Rhizobium rhizoryzae: one gene and its partner. The protein of the gene in region 1 binds, or shares a complex with, the protein of each later gene. Links are inferred from orthologs where the notes say so. Each region holds a gene or a part of one and is shown in the gene's direction. Other genes may lie near its edges. The genes, in order: uvrB and G6N80_RS16795.

What was found.
Region 2: the proteins of uvrB (region 1) and G6N80_RS16795 are in contact, whole or in part, in a crystal structure (PDB 7EGT), measured with the Thermus thermophilus proteins. The link is inferred for Rhizobium rhizoryzae from one-to-one orthologs. Residues at the interface, in WP_096411307.1 of Thermus thermophilus: Glu23, Leu25, Arg26, Asp27, Gly28, Glu29, Arg30, Phe31, Arg55, Glu326, Asp327, Phe328, Glu379, Ser382, Gln383, His398, Gly400, Arg401; in WP_096412145.1 of Thermus thermophilus: His654, Arg656, Phe657, Gln666, Asp668, Glu669, Lys680, Arg681, Leu682, Ser683, Lys685, Tyr686, Ala687.

Annotation. Positions count from the first base shown.
Region 1 is NZ_CP049250.1:2,364,061-2,372,262, reverse strand. What follows is about bases 1,904-5,530. They hold uvrB (excinuclease ABC subunit UvrB), read left to right. Parts: upstream 1,904-2,267; coding sequence 2,268-5,330; downstream 5,331-5,530. Other genes in these bases: G6N80_RS17265 (hypothetical protein), read right to left, coding at 5,385-5,530; G6N80_RS17275 (class I SAM-dependent methyltransferase), read right to left, coding at 1,904-2,071. In the rest of the region: G6N80_RS17280 (putative bifunctional diguanylate cyclase/phosphodiesterase), read left to right, coding at 1-1,452; more of G6N80_RS17275, read right to left, coding at 1,466-1,903; more of G6N80_RS17265, read right to left, coding at 5,531-6,557; G6N80_RS17260 (hypothetical protein), read right to left, coding at 6,880-7,161. UniProt on the Escherichia coli protein: The UvrABC repair system catalyzes the recognition and processing of DNA lesions. A damage recognition complex composed of 2 UvrA and 2 UvrB subunits scans DNA for abnormalities.
Region 2 is NZ_CP049250.1:2,262,839-2,270,542, reverse strand. Bases 2,769-5,897 are described here. They hold G6N80_RS16795 (ATP-dependent helicase), read left to right. Parts: upstream 2,769-3,155; coding sequence 3,156-5,639; downstream 5,640-5,897. Other genes in these bases: G6N80_RS16790 (amidohydrolase), read left to right, coding at 5,657-5,897; G6N80_RS16800 (efflux RND transporter periplasmic adaptor subunit), read right to left, coding at 2,769-2,918. In the rest of the region: G6N80_RS16805 (efflux RND transporter permease subunit), read right to left, coding at 1-1,674; more of G6N80_RS16800, read right to left, coding at 1,671-2,768; more of G6N80_RS16790, read left to right, coding at 5,898-6,802; G6N80_RS16785 (DUF2778 domain-containing protein), read right to left, coding at 6,849-7,704. UniProt on the Escherichia coli protein: A helicase with DNA-dependent ATPase activity. Unwinds DNA duplexes with 3'-5' polarity. Translocates on single-stranded DNA with 3'-5' polarity. Initiates unwinding more efficiently from a nicked substrate than double-stranded DNA.

The DNA of each region.
Region 1 (8,202 bases):
CTGCACAGAAGCTGTCAGAACAGCGAGAGATCGTTTCTCGAAAGCATTACCCGAAAGCTGGAAGCAACAGCGCTTGCGACATCTCTGACGGCAGCCCATTCGGAAATGCTGCAGGCCAACGCGCGACTGGAACTGCTCGCCAGCTGCGATCCGTTGACGGGACTTGCCAATCGCAGTGCCTTCAACTCGACGCTGGCAAACGCGATCCAGGAAGCCCGCGATACCGAAGGCAAGATCGGCTTGCTCGTCGTCGATCTCGACCGCTTCAAGCACGTGAACGATACGATGGGCCACAAGGCCGGGGATAGCTTGCTGACGGAGTTCGCCCAGCGCCTGCGCAATTCGCTACCGCCGGGCAACACGTTCATCGCGCGGCTGGGCGGCGACGAATTCGCCATAATCGTCACCGGTAACGATGCAGTTCTGGAAGCAACCCGCTCCGCAGACATCATTCTGCGTCAAGTCCGCAAACCATTCCTCCTCAGCGGTCAGAACTGTTCCGTCGGAACTTCGGTGGGGTTGGCGGTCTATCCCGATCACGCGACGCAGGCGGATGAATTATTCGTATCTGCCGATATGGCGCTCTATCGCTCCAAGGAGCAGGGACGCGGACGCTGGCGCAAGTTCGATCCGAAGCTGCGCATTGCAGCGGAGCGGCAGCGGCAGATCGAAGCCGATATTCTGGAGGCAATCGAGCAGCACAAGATCGAGGCATGGTTCCAGCCGCAGGTGTGTCTGCAGCGGGACATCATTCTCGGGTTTGAGGCGCTCGTGCGCTGGCACCACCCGACCCTCGGCTTCATTGCGCCGCCGGAAATCGTACAGGCCGCCTATTCGATCCAGGCATCCGACCGGCTGACCGGCGCCATTGCCGATGCGGCCTGCGCGATGCTCAAGCGTCTGCCAGAACTTGGCCTGCCCGAAGCAACCGTTGCAATCAACGTTTCGCCGCGCGAATTCGCCCTCTATTCCGTATCCGAGATGCTGGATGCCAAGGTGAAGCAGCACGGCATCAAGCCTAGCCTGCTCGAGATCGAGATCACGGAGGAAGCACTGCTCGATACCGTCATCGCCGGAGAGCAGTTGAAACAGCTGGAGAGATCAGGCTTTGCGCTGGCCGTCGATGATTTCGGTGCCGGACACTCCTCGTTGACACGCCTCATCGACCTGAAGGTTGATCGCCTCAAGATCGATCGCGGCATCACAACCGGCATTGCCGCCTCACCGCGCAACCAGGCCATCATTTCGGCCCTGATCCGGCTTGGCGAAGCGCTGTCCATGACCATTCTCGCCGAGGGCGTGGAAACGGAAGAGGAATCGAGAACCCTTCGCTCGCTCGGCTGCCAGATCGGCCAGGGATACCTCTTCTCGCGTCCGATGAATGCCCGCGCGCTGGAGGAATGGCTGCGCCATCCACGTGCACGCAGCCTTCCCAAGGCAGCCGTCGCCTGAAAGTAACTCCGCTCTACAACCGTTTCAGACAGTAGGAAAAGTGGGCGTCCGGCTCGACGGTCAGATATTCGAACTGCCAGCCATACTCGACGCAGAACTTGTTGACCGCCTGCACAACGCCATAGACCACCGGCTTGATGACATTGCCTGTACAGAAATCATGGCCGCAGATCCGCCCGTCACGCTTGACCTTCTGGTCGCAGAGAACAAGCTCGTTCCAGGTATTCGCATAGGAATGGTCGGTATCGATATAGACCCAGTCGAAGAAATGATCGGCAAATTCCGGCAGCATCTCGGTCGAGCCGCCAAGGTGCAGCAGCACCTGCTGTTGCCTGATCTCGCTGGCAAACATGCTGCTGACGCGCTCATAGCCTTCGTTGTAGCGCGTCAGATCCCAGGGATCGATCAGGTGCAGCTGAGCCGGACGGTTGTGATCCATGATCTCGCGCGAATAATCGCCAAAGGCGACGCCGATCTCCGCGACAATACCGCCATGGGGAAGCCGGTGAAGAAGCTCCGTACGGTTGGGAAGCAGACGGCAGTTTTCGGTGTGATGCAATGAAAGCATCGTGCGCGGCGTGCTGTTCTTCAGCTCGATGCGCTTCTCAAGGGAAAGCATGGGAAATGTGAACTCCGGAACGGGGAAGATTTGGCAATTCAGTATTTGCGTATAGCATCAAGTAACGCTGACCTCATATAGAGCGGCCCGATCAAAGATCAACGCGCCCGCTTGCGTCGCTACGGCTGTGAGCTGTTCCTAATTTGTTTCGCTGCCGCCCTTCCAATTTGGCAGGACTCTCGCCATATTCGCGAGCATGTCGAAAGCTCCGAAAAAATCCCCGCCCCAGAATTCCAGCAACGGTTTCGAGGAAGCGCCGCAGGCCGCTTTCGAAGGCGCCCCCCTGTCGGGCTCTTTGTCGGGCTCCGTGTCGGACTGGGTGAAACAGCTGGAAGCGGAAGCGGAGGCCTCTTCCGTCGAAACGCAGCGCGAAATCGCGTCCAAGGCGGGCAAGCACCGCAAGAAGATCGAGATTGCCGCGCGTGAGCAGGCCATCCGCGAGGCGAAGGAAGAAGAAGCCGCCCGAGCGAAGGAAGAGGCAGCCAGAGCGAAGCGCAGTGGCCAAGCGGCCGTGAGCACAAACAAAAAAACAACTTCACAGAAAACCTCCCGAGGCGTGTCCATCGGCGCGTCGTCCGATCCGAAAACGCGCGCCGCCGCCGGTCTCAATCCGGTCGCGGGCATGGATATGTCGCTGGAGGAGGCGCAAAGCCTAGCACCCGGGGCTGTGACCGCCACGGTCGATGCGCTGTCGAAGCTCATTGAAAGCGGCAATCCGCTGTTCAAGGATGGCAAGCTGTGGACGCCGCACCGTCCGGCCCGTCCGGCCAAGTCTGAAGGTGGCATTCCCATCCGCATGGCGTCGGAATATCAGCCGGCGGGCGACCAGCCCACGGCGATTGCCGATCTGGTGGATGGCCTGAACAGCGGCGAGCGAAGCCAGGTTCTGCTCGGCGTTACCGGCTCGGGCAAAACCTTCACGATGGCGAAGGTCATCGAGGCCACGCAGCGCCCTGCCGTCATTCTCGCGCCGAACAAGACGCTGGCAGCGCAGCTCTATTCGGAATTCAAGAACTTCTTTCCGGATAACGCGGTGGAGTATTTCGTCTCCTACTACGACTACTACCAGCCGGAAGCCTATGTGCCGCGCTCCGATACCTTCATCGAGAAGGAAAGCTCGATCAACGAGCAGATTGACCGCATGCGCCACGCCGCCACGCGCGCCATTCTGGAGCGTGACGACTGCATCATCATCGCCTCGGTCTCCTGCATTTACGGTATTGGTTCGGTGGAAACCTACACCGCCATGACCTTCCAGATGGAAGTCGGCGACCGTATCGACCAGCGGCAATTGCTGGCGGATCTCGTGGCCCAGCAATATAAGCGGCAGGACATCAATTTCGTGCGCGGTTCCTTCCGCGTGCGCGGCGATACAATCGAAATCTTCCCGGCCCACCTGGAAGATGCCGCCTGGCGCATCTCGCTTTTCGGAGACGAGATCGACTCGATCACCGAATTCGATCCGCTGACGGGCCACAAGACTGGCGACCTGAAGTCGGTGAAGATCTACGCCAATTCGCACTATGTCACCCCGCGCCCCACGCTGAACGGAGCGATCAAGGCTATCAAGGAAGAGCTGAAGCATCGTCTGGCGGAGCTGGAAAAGGCGGGACGCCTGCTGGAAGCGCAGCGACTGGAGCAGCGCACCCGCTACGATGTCGAGATGATGGAAGCCACGGGCTCCTGCAACGGCATCGAAAACTATTCGCGCTATCTCACGGGCCGCAGACCCGGCGAGCCGCCACCGACGCTGTTCGAATATATTCCGGATAACGCCCTGATCTTCATCGACGAAAGCCACGTCACCATCCCGCAGATCGGCGGCATGTATCGCGGCGACTTCCGCCGCAAGGCGACGCTGGCGGAATATGGCTTCCGCCTGCCCTCCTGCATGGATAACCGCCCGCTGCGCTTCGAGGAATGGGATGCCATGCGCCCGCAAACGGTGGCCGTGTCCGCCACGCCGGGAAATTGGGAAATGGAAGCGGCGGGCGGCGTGTTTGCCGAACAGGTCATCCGTCCGACAGGCCTCATTGATCCGCCGGTCGAGGTGCGCAGCGCCCGCTCCCAGGTGGACGATGTTCTGGGCGAGATCAAGGAAACCTCTCTCAAGGGTTACCGCACGCTGGTCACGGTTCTCACCAAGCGCATGGCGGAAGACCTCACCGAATATCTGCACGAACAGGGCGTGCGCGTGCGCTACATGCACTCGGATATCGATACGCTGGAACGCATCGAAATCATCCGCGATCTGCGCCTCGGCGCCTTCGATGTGCTGGTGGGCATCAACCTGCTGCGCGAGGGTCTGGACATACCAGAATGCGGCTTCGTCGCCATTCTCGATGCGGATAAGGAAGGCTTCCTGCGTTCGGAAACCTCGCTCATCCAGACCATTGGCCGCGCGGCCCGTAACGTGGATGGCAAGGTCATCCTCTATGCGGATAATGTCACCGGCTCCATGAAGCGCGCGATGGAAGAAACCAGCCGCCGCCGCGAAAAACAGATGGCCTATAACACCGAGCACGGCATCACGCCGGAATCGGTCAAGGCGCGTATTTCGGATATCCTCGATAGCGTCTACGAGCGCGATCACGTGCGTGCCGATATCTCCGGTACCGCAGGCAAGGGCTTTGCCGACGGCGGGCATCTGGTGGGCAACAATCTGCAGGCTCACCTCAATGCGCTGGAAAAGAGCATGCGCGATGCCGCCGCAGACCTCGACTTCGAAAAGGCCGCCCGCCTGCGCGACGAAATCAAGCGTCTCAAGGCCGTCGAACTGGCCTCCATGGACGATCCGATCGCCAAGGACGAGGCCAAGGCGCAGGAAGGCGTCAGACGCAGCGCAGAAGCCACGCGCCAATCCTTGGCACCGGAAGCAAGCAGCAGCTACTTCGCCAAGCCCTCCCTCGACGACATGGGGCCCGGCACCGATACGGCCAAACCGCTGTTCCGCAAAAACACTCTGGACGAAATGACGGTTGGCCGAACCGAAAAGCCCGTGCCCGGCAAACTGCCGGAGAAGCCGAGGCATGACAGAAGCCACGAGTCGATCTCCCCCCTTGAGGGGGAGATGTCCGGCAGGACAGAGGGGGGTAAGCCCCGCCACGCTCCACTTCTCGAAGGCCAGCCGGAACGTCTGAATTCAGACGACCCCCGCCCCCTCGTACGCGGCAAAGTCGGCGTCGGCTCCTACGAAGATCCGGGCGAACAAAAGCGCAAAAGCCGCACCAAGGGCAAGACCGGCAGACCGGGGCGGTGAAGCGCGCGATTGAGCAAATGACAACGTAGCGGTAATCTTTCAGAAAATGATTGCTTACTGTTTAGGTATATATGTTTCTTTAGCAGGTTCTTTACTGGCCGACGAGGTCACCAGCATCGGTTTCAGAAAATCGATATAAGAATTTTGAATAAAGAATCCTACCAAAACGCCTAAAATGGCCGCAACTACGATGGTTACGTTATTAGTTTTGGCCGCGCTTCTCTCCTTTATCGTAGATATAATATTTTTGTATGACCGAAGGGGAATGTCCTTCAATTCCTGTATGACACCTTCGTTTTTTACGGCCAAAAAAGATTCACCAAAGAGCTGCTCAATACTCTTAGATACGTCTCGACGATGTTGATCAAGACTTTGAATTGATGAATCTAATTGGTCAATATGTATCAAAGATCTATAAGCGTCAAATTTTACTCGCGAAAAAAATCCTGATACTCTGGGATTCTTGTCTTCATTTTCTAATTTAGTATCAATTTTATTAACAATACCTCTAAATGAGTCAAACATAATATTCCTTCTATTTATCAAATAATAATACAAAGAAATATCTTTTCTTATTCTATAAATAATGAAATCTTCGATCATTTCCTTGTTTACTGAAGTAGGCACATAAATGTCTATTCGATCATATCCGTACTGCTCACTGTAAATCAATTTCTCTACAGGTTCATCGTCAGAATGAACAAAAAAATCTCCATGGAACGGAGATGGACCCAACATACTAAACTGAATTTCAGCCGAGGTCCAATTGCGTCTGATATGTTTCCATATCATGCTAACTGCTATGGAAGGACTCTCCTCGAGGAGCTCTGGTTTTACGATTGCAATGGGCATCCCTTCATAATGAAAGAGTGTTACCTTAAAGTTTTCACTCCGAAGCGGCCCCCTCCAACCAGACAGCAATTCAACCTGGAGCCGATGAGGGATCATAATATTAAAGCTCAGAACACTATCACCTAGTGATGGATAAAGATAATAAAGATCCCCTATATCTCCCGCGGAATTCCCATCCAGGAACTGCAAACTTATCTCATCCTGAAATTCCGTAAATTTAACATCTTTGATCAAATTATCTCTACTGATGTAGTCTTGAACAAGACTTACATAATTAGGGAACCCTTTCGCACCTAGGTCAACCTTACACTGAAAATGAAAACAACCTACACCAAAAGAAGCTATTAGACGATCGGTGGCACCATCTTTGGCCATTAGAAATTCCCTTGAAAGTTTACCTAAGGTCGAAATATCAACTATTTCCCTAAGCATTTCCTAATTACGCGTAAACTCAGCATCATATATTTAAAGATCAATTTTAAATCGGAACCAAGAAAAATGGGTGGTTTTTCATTCAAACTGGCGATTCCGAGCAATTTTCCACACCAGCGAACTTCCACCCAACCTTCACCAAATCAACGACTTAGCGTTTTTCTATACACCACCCCAAAACCTGTTTTTCAATTTCCCGTTCCGCATTGCTAATACGAGCAGGCGTGCTGGCGATGCTGGGGCAGCGCTGTCGTACCCCCACTCCTCACTCTTCCCTCACCCCCAGCGCCACCACATCCACCGGCTGCACCCGCCCGTCCTCGATCACCCCACCGCGCGGCAGGTTAGCAGGCCAAATCCTTCTCGCGCCGTCGAAGCCACGACCGGCCACACGCCAGCGCCTTGCGCGTCCCTCGCGCCATCGCAGCAGCAGATGCAGAAGCCCCAGCACGAAGACCGGGGGCACGAGCAGCCATAGCGCCTTGATGATATCCGGCGAGGCGCGGAAGGTGGCGAGCAGGTCGGCAGCGAGATTGTAGTTGTCCATGGCTCAGGCGCCTCCCGGTCTACGCCCTTGATGCGCAGAGCGCGGGCAGCAAGGTGAGCAGGAACACACCCGCACGCCGCATCGCATCACACGCATCGTTTCAAACGGGGGAAGGCGCGCCAAAGACCAGTTTGCACAGGAGCGCCCAGCGATGCCGCATCGAAGATGAGGCAGCGGGAAACACCAAACCGGCCGCACCGGTCCCGCAATCGTTTCCGATTGGGGGCTGATGGAGCCGTGGCCTCTGGCGGCCGGGGAGTTAGAAAATCGCACGTAAACGACCGCCCTGACCTTTGGGTGCAAGCACCTTGGACATACGTCAGGGCCTCCCCAGCCATGGAGGGTGGAGAGCTTTATAGGGCAAGCTCAAGCACTCAGCCACCAACCAGTGACTGAGAGGGCATCTCATATCGCGGATGCCAGCCGTTACGTGAGGGGTTTCTATGCCCCGGAACCGGCCCGTTACTTCCGGTTCCGCAGCCAGCCTATGCCGCCGATGTTGCAGCTGCAATTACAAGATGTGGGGGATTTATTCCGTGCATGCGCATGCAAGCAGGCGCTTGACCTTTCGAAGCAAGTTCGGGCGATGCCGATATGGTGCGGACACCGCATACCCCCCTCTGTCCTGCCGGACATCTCCCCCTTGAAGCGGGGGAGATCGATTCGTGGTTAGCCCTTTGCTCCAGATCTTGCCCTATCGTGCTTAGCAAACCCCATCGACGGGAGATGGTGTACGAGCATCAGCCGTTCTGCCGATCTCCCCCGCTTCAAGGGGGAGATGTCCGGCAGGACAGAGGGGGGTTAAGCCCCGGATAAAGACTGTGCGTCGAGCACTCAAGTCCGATCCGACCCACCGACGTTCGAAAAAATCGTCGCCGTCTCCAATATTTTTTCACCCCTCACTCCGCCACCCTATTCCACTCATGTTTCACTCATACCGTTCCGCAACGGTTACACCAGCAGGCGTGCTGGCGATGCGGGACCGGCGCGGGTGTGAAGGGGTAGACGCAAAACCTTCACCTCCGGGTTCGCGGAAAATGG
Region 2 (7,704 bases), 100 kb from region 1 along the record:
CAGCTCGTTCTTGACCAGACCGAAAGCGACGAAGGCCGCCGCGCCGAACATGACCGCCACTGCGATGATGACGATCGGCGCATTGAGCGTAAACCGCAGCCACTTCTCATAGGTGTTCGCAAAGAGATTACCAAAGCCGGCGAGAAGCCCCTTCGGCTCGCTCATCGGCTTGGTCAGCATGCGAGAGGCCAGCATGGGGCACAGCGTGAGGGCGGTGATCGACGAAAGCCCCACGGCGAATGCCAGCACGAAACCGAACTCGCGGAACAGGCCACCCAATTGTCCGGGCAGGAAGGAAAGCGGAATGAACACAGCCGCCAGCGTTGCCGTAGTGGCGAGAACCGCAAAGAAAACTTCCTGCGTACCCAGCACCGCCGCAGCGCGCGGCCCCATGCCTTCCGAGCGTCGGCGCACGATGTTCTCGAGCACGACGATCGCGTCGTCCACCACGAGACCCGTTGCCAGCACGATGGCCAGCAGGGTGAGGATGTTGATGGAGAAGCCGACGAGGTAAATCGCCGTCAGCGTTCCGATCAGCGCAACAGGCATGGTCAGCGCCGGAATGAGCGTCGCGCGCCAGTCGCGCAGGAAGAGATAGAGAACGACGACCACGATGAGCGCAGAAAGCCCCAGCGCCAGTTCCACCTCATGCAGCGCACCGCGAATGAACACGGCGTCATCCGAGGTTATGATGATCCGCGTTCCTTCCGGAAGCACCTTCTGCAGCTCGGCGACCGCCGCTGCAACGCCCGTCGAGATGTTGAGCGTGTTGGATTGCGCCTGACGGATGATACCGAGACCGACGCCCTGCACGCCGTTGGACCGAAGCGTCGTGGTTCCGTCATCGGCGCCGAGATTGACGCTTGCAACATCACGAAGGCGGATATTGTCCTTGATCAGTACGTTCTCGAAGTCGCGCGGCGTCTCCAGGTTTGCCGTTGCGCGCACCACGATATCCTGCGTTCGGCTTGTGAGCGAACCGGCCGGAACATCGAGCGCTGCACTGGAAAGCGCAGTGGAGACATCGGCGACCGTGAGGCCACGGCTGGCGAGAGCCGCCTGATTGAGATCGACACGGAAGATCTTTTCCTGATCGCCGTAAAGCTCGACATCCGCAACACCCTCCACCGCTGCCAGCCGGTCAACCACCTGCTTGTCGACAAGCAGAGTCAGGTCTTCCATCGAAAGCTTTGAAGACGTTACGGCAAGCCGCATGATCGGCTGTGAATCGGAGTCCGCCTTGACGATGCGCGGCTCGTCCACTGTATCAGGCAACTGATAGGAAACGCGGCCAATCGCATCGCGCACATCGCTTGCGGCAACGGCAAGATCAACCGTGTCGTTGAACTCCATGGTCACGCGGCTGGCACCGAACTGCGATTCGGAAGACAGGGCCTTCAACCCGCTAACGCGGGCGACAGCGCCCTCTATGACCTGTGTCAATTCCTGGTCAACGGTCTGGGGCGAAGCACCTTCGTAATCGGTCCGAACAGTAATGACCGGCTGATCAACATCAGGGAGTTCGCGAACTTCCACGCCGACGAAGGCGGCCAGACCGGCCACGACCAGAAGCGTATTGATAACTGCCGCCAGGATAGGGCGGCGAACGAACAGAGCCGTGAAGGTGGATTTTGCATCCTCTGCCTTCATGTCGTGCTGATCCTTGCTGCTCATCGGGTCGCTGCCTCCGCCACGCGCTGGGGCTCGCCCTGAATGCGAACCGGCTGGCCTTCACGAACACGCTGCAATCCTTCTGTCACGATCCGGTCATCCGGCTTCAGGGCTGCCTGTACCAGAACCGTATCCGGATTGCGCTGGATGACACTGACGCGAACCTTCTGCGCCTTGCTATCGGCTACCTTCCAGACGAAGGCACCTTCGGCATCCCATTGAACCGACAGGGGGTCCACGGCCGGATAGCTTTCACCGGCGAACCGCATCGCCACCTGGAAGGACATGCCTGCACGCAGCAGATCCGTTGGATTATCGATACGGCCACGAATGCGGACGGTACGGCTTGCAGCATCCACGCGGTTGTCCACGGAATCGATCACGCCCTTGAACACCTGTCCCGGACGGCTGACCGAGGTTGCTTCGAAGGAAGCACCCGTTTCGATCTGGGTGATGAAGCGTTCCGGCGCGTAAAAGTCGACGAGGATCTCGGAGCGATCGTCCAGCGTCACGATACTTGTCTGCGTCGTAACGTTGTCACCGACATTCGCCGGGACGATTCCTGCCACACCATCGATCGGCGCGGTGATTTCCCGCCGCTTGAGGTTCAACCGCGCCGTGCTCAGCGCCAGCTTGGCGGCCTCTTCGGCAATCTGCGCATCCAGCGCATCAAGACGGGTCACGCTTTGGAGGTTCTTGTAAGACGCAGCCTTCTCGACCGCACTCCTCAGCGCTACCTGCGCCTTGTCCCGCTCGATCAACTGCTCGTCATCATCGAGGCGGGCGAGAACCTGACCCTTGGTAACCTTCTGACCTGCCCTGACGAGAATTTCGTCAATCGTGCCGGTCGCCTGCGGCATCACCACGACGGACTGGATGGCAACACCGCTGCCAATGGCTGTCAGCCGATCATTGATCGTGGCTGTCACGACTGGGCGAACGGCAACGAGCGTGGCCCGTTGACCTCCGCCTTGGCCTCCCGCTTGACCTCCCCCTTGGCCTCCACTCTGGCCAGCGCCCTGACCCTGCCCTGCCCCTTGGGCAGCACCCTGGCCGTTTCGCGCGGGGTTATCAGATTGAGCCGTTTTCTGCGCGTCTATCGCTGCCGGCTGGATGAGACCCACCAGACGCGCGGGCACACCCATTCCAACGAGACTTCTTGCCGCATCGGCGCTGACAAAGATCCACAGACAGAGCCCCGCGAACAGCACGACAATACTGAGGAGCAATTGCTTCCAGATGCGCATTCAGTCACTCCGGTTGAATTGAAGACGTTATCAAGTATCGCGTTCTACGGTTGGTTAGACAACGCTGGATTACCAATCTTGCCAAATTGTAACCTGACGGAAACTCACGGAATCGTGAGCCGAAAGCCACAGGATACGAATATGCATATTGATGCCATTTCTCATCTGGCGCACCACTGGAATAAAACCAGAACGTAGCCTATGGCCTTGTGCTTCCGGAATCATTAGATTGCGCTGATGACGAACAGTTTCGATGACATTCCGTTCTTCGATGAAGAACCGGATCACGGCTCCCGCCGTTCCAAGCCCCCTGCTCCCTCCACGGCAGCGCCCGGCAGCGGCCTGGGCATTGCGGCGCGTGCCATGGCCGCACGCGACCAGAGCCGCCCGGCCCCTGACTATCTTGGCGGCCTGAACCCGGAGCAGCGGGAAGCAGTCGAATCGCTGGATGGACCCGTTCTGGTGCTGGCCGGCGCGGGCACGGGCAAGACGCGCGTCCTCACCACGCGCATCGCCCATATCCTTGCGACCAATCGTGCCTTTCCAAGCCAGATCCTGGCCGTGACCTTCACGAACAAGGCTGCGCGCGAAATGAAGGAGCGCATCGGCGTTCTCGTCGGCGGTGCGGTCGAAGGCATGCCGTGGCTTGGCACTTTCCACTCGATCGGCGTGAAGCTTCTACGGCGTCATGCAGAGCTTGTCGGCCTTCGCAGCGACTTCACCATTCTGGATACGGACGATGTTATCCGTCTGATTAAACAGTTAATTCAAGCAGAAGGCCTGGATGACAAGCGCTGGCCTGCGCGCCAGTTCGCAGGCATGATCGACGGCTGGAAAAACAAGGGGCTGACGCCGAAGGATATTCCCGAAGGCGATGCGCGCGCCTTTGCCAACGGCAAGGGTCGCGAACTTTATGCCGCCTATCAGGCGCGACTGAAGACACTGAATGCCTGCGATTTCGGTGACCTCCTGCTGCACCCGATCGATCTATTCCGCCGCAATCCGGATGTGCTGAAGGACTACCATCAACGCTTCCGCTACATTCTGGTGGACGAGTATCAGGATACCAACACCGCCCAATATATGTGGCTGCGGCTTCTGGCACAGCGCCCGAAGGATGTGCCGCAAAACGTCTGTTGCGTCGGTGACGACGACCAGTCCATCTACGGTTGGCGTGGCGCTGAAGTGGATAACATCCTGCGTTTCGAGAAGGATTTTCCCGGCGCGAAGGTCATTCGCCTTGAACGGAACTATCGCTCTACCGAGCATATTCTCGGCGCCGCAGGACACCTGATTGCGAACAATGAAGGTCGCCTCGGCAAGACGCTTTTCACGGAACGCACTAATCCCGATGACGAAAAGGTGATCGTCCACGCGGCCTGGGACTCGGAAGAAGAAGCCCGTGCCGTGGGCGAAGAGATAGAGCAGCTTCAGCGCAACAAGCACAAGCTGAACGACATGGCCATTCTCGTTCGCGCTTCCTTCCAGATGCGCGAGTTCGAAGATCGATTCGTGACCCTCGGCCTTAACTACCGGGTCATCGGCGGTCCGCGCTTTTACGAGCGCCTCGAAATTCGCGATGCGATGGCCTATTTCCGCCTCACCTGCCAACCGGCGGACGATCTGGCCTTCGAGCGGATCGTCAACACGCCAAAGCGTGGGCTGGGCGATACGACCGTCCGCACCCTGCATGATTATGCCCGTGCCCGCGACATTCCCATGCTGGCCGCCGCGGCAGACTTGATCGAGACCGACGAATTGAAGCCCAAGGCGCGCAAGGCGCTTTTCGATGTGATTCAAAGTTTCAGGAGATGGTCGGAACTGCTTGAAACCACTCCCCATACGGAGCTGGCCGAGCAGATTCTGGAGGAATCCGGCTACACCGATATGTGGAAGAACGACAAATCGGCGGAAGCGCCGGGTCGTCTGGAAAACCTGAAGGAACTCGTACGCTCCATGGAAGCGTTCGAGAGCATGCGCGGCTTCCTGGAGCATGTCTCACTCGTCATGGATGCCGAGCAAAACGAGGATATGGATGCCGTTTCCATCATGACGCTGCATTCGGCAAAAGGTCTGGAATTCGAAACCGTTTTCCTGCCCGGCTGGGAGGAAGGTCTTTTCCCGCACCAGCGCGCATTGGATGAAGGCGGTCGGGCAGGCCTCGAGGAAGAGCGTCGCCTCGCCTATGTCGGAATCACCCGTGCCAAGCGGCGCTGCCACATCTGGTTCGTTTCGAACCGGCGCATCCACGGCCTCTGGCAGTCCACCATGCCGTCGCGCTTCCTTGATGAATTGCCGCCGATGCATGTGGATGTTGCCGAATCGGAATCGAGCTATGGCGGTTATGGTCGCGGCGGCTACGGACAGTCGCGCTTCGACAAGGCGGATCCCTTCGCCAATTCCTATTCAACTCCCGGCTGGAAGCGCGCTCAGGCCAACAAGAGCGAAGCCACCCGCGACAACTGGGGCAGCCGTTCCGGCCATGCTGTCGAGCGGATCGGTTACGGCGAAAGCGGACCACGCGGCAGGACCATTGACGGTGAATTGGTCGCCAAGTCGGTAGCCGATACGCCGTCGAAGTTCCGGGTGGGCGACCGCGTCTTCCACATCAAGTTCGGTAACGGCAATATCTCGAACATTGAAGGCAACAAGCTGACGATCGATTTCGACAAGGCCGGCCAGAAGCGCGTGCTTGATGGCTTCGTCGACAAAGCGACGTAAGTCCGCAAGAGGCAGATGTGAGCACTTCAGATACCGACCTGACCGACCTGATCATGTGGAGACGCCACCTCCACACCATGCCGGAAGTTTCTGGTGAAGAGCACCAGACTGCGGCAGAGGTCGTGCGCTTTCTGCAGGCTTCGTCGCCGGATGAGATCGTGACGGGTCTCGGCGGCACGGGCGTTGCGGCGGTGTTCAACGGTCGAGAGCCGGGGCCAACAGTCCTGTTTCGTGCGGAACTCGATGCCCTGCCGATTGCTGAAGTGACCGAAGTTGCACACAGGTCGAAGATCACTGGCAAAGGCCACATGTGCGGCCACGATGGGCATATGGCGATGGTGGCCGGTCTGTCGCGAGCCTTCAGGCGCGAGCGCCCGGCATCGGGCCGCGTCATACTGCTTTTTCAACCCGCTGAAGAAACCGGCGCGGGTGCTGCGGCCGTAATAGCAGATCCCGCATTCAAGGCACTCAAGCCCGACTTTGCGTTTTCGCTGCACAATATTCCCGGTCTGCCTCTTGGACACAGCTGGATCAAATCAGGCCCGGTCAATTGCGCCTCCTGCGGGCTGCGGATCGCGCTAACAGGCAAGACCGCGCATGCCTCTTCGCCAGAGAGTGGCACCTCTCCGGCTCCTGCCATCGCAGAACTTATTCCTGCCCTAACGGCTCTGCGAAAAGGCCATATCGAAACCGAGGATCTGGTGCTGACCACGGTCACCCACGTTGCAGTGGGTGAACCGACATTTGGCGTGGCACCGGGTGACGCTGAACTCTGGGTAACGCTGCGCACCGTCAGCGATGACGGTATGTCCGAATTGCGCGAGGCAGCGGAAGGTCTCGCTCGAAACCTGGCCGAGAAACATCAGCTAGGCGTCTCTTTCAGCTATCACGACGAGTTTCGCCATTGCCGTAACAATGAACAGGCGGTGGACATCATTCGCCGCGCCATGGACAAGGAAGATCTGCCGCATTCGACCGGTCAGATGTTCAAGTTTTCCGAGGATTTTGGCCGTTTCGGAGACGCTGCGAAATCGGCCATGTTCTTCATCGGCGCCGGAGAAAATCAGCCCGCTCTTCATAACCCGGACTATGATTTTCCCGACGCCCTGATCCCGATCGGCGGACGCATATTCTTGCGCATCGCGAAAGAACTGCTGGGATAGAGGCCTGCGTGTCGGCACTTCAGCCCCGACACGATCATGGCATCAATCAGGTATCCCCCTTCAGATAGTCCACAAGCGTCCGACGACCGCCGTTATCCGGCGCATTGTCTGATGCGGAGGCCGTGCTGGCAGGCGCGGAGCCACCGCCACGCAGGTTCAGTTTCCGCAGCGCAGCCGCCGGGATCGTACCATTATGACGATCGACAATGATCATGTGCGTAACTTCGCCACGCTGGAAGGCGCGCAGGAACTTGTCGTAATTCGCAAATGCCACGCAGCCATGCGAGTCACCGCGCGTCCGCAGCATATAGCTATGCGCCAGCAGGCCGGTTCGACCGAGCGGATTGACGCCATCGGTCGGCGTGAGGCGAATGGCAGCGACACCGTGGAAAAGCTTTTCGCGCATCGACAGGCGATAGGTGCCCGGAGGTGTCGGACCACGCATCTTCACATGCGTATATTTCGGGTTGTCACGCATTTCACCAATGCCGGAATGGGCTTCCAGACGCTCACCGCTCGGCATGTGCACAACACCGTTGGTGATGTCGTAGACCGCAACCTTCATGCTGTTGCCGCCGCGATCCGGCCACGGAACGCTCTTGGCAGGCGCTTCCTTCATCGGGTTCTCAGGACGGGCAAAGGCCAGCGCCTTGGGAGCTTCCTCTTCCTCCTCTTCAACCGCGGCAATGGCGGGCTTCTGAACTGGCTTTGGCTGTGCGGATGGCGCAATCGCCATGGCCAGCGCATTGGCTGCCGGACGGCGGATCGGAAGAGGACCGGCCATCGGCAGGCCATCATCCACGGATGGCGCCATGGCTTCTGCCACAGCAAGCTCGGCAGGGCTTTGCAGATCGGCAACTTCAACCTGCCCCTCGTCTACATTGCCCTTTGGCAGTGCATCC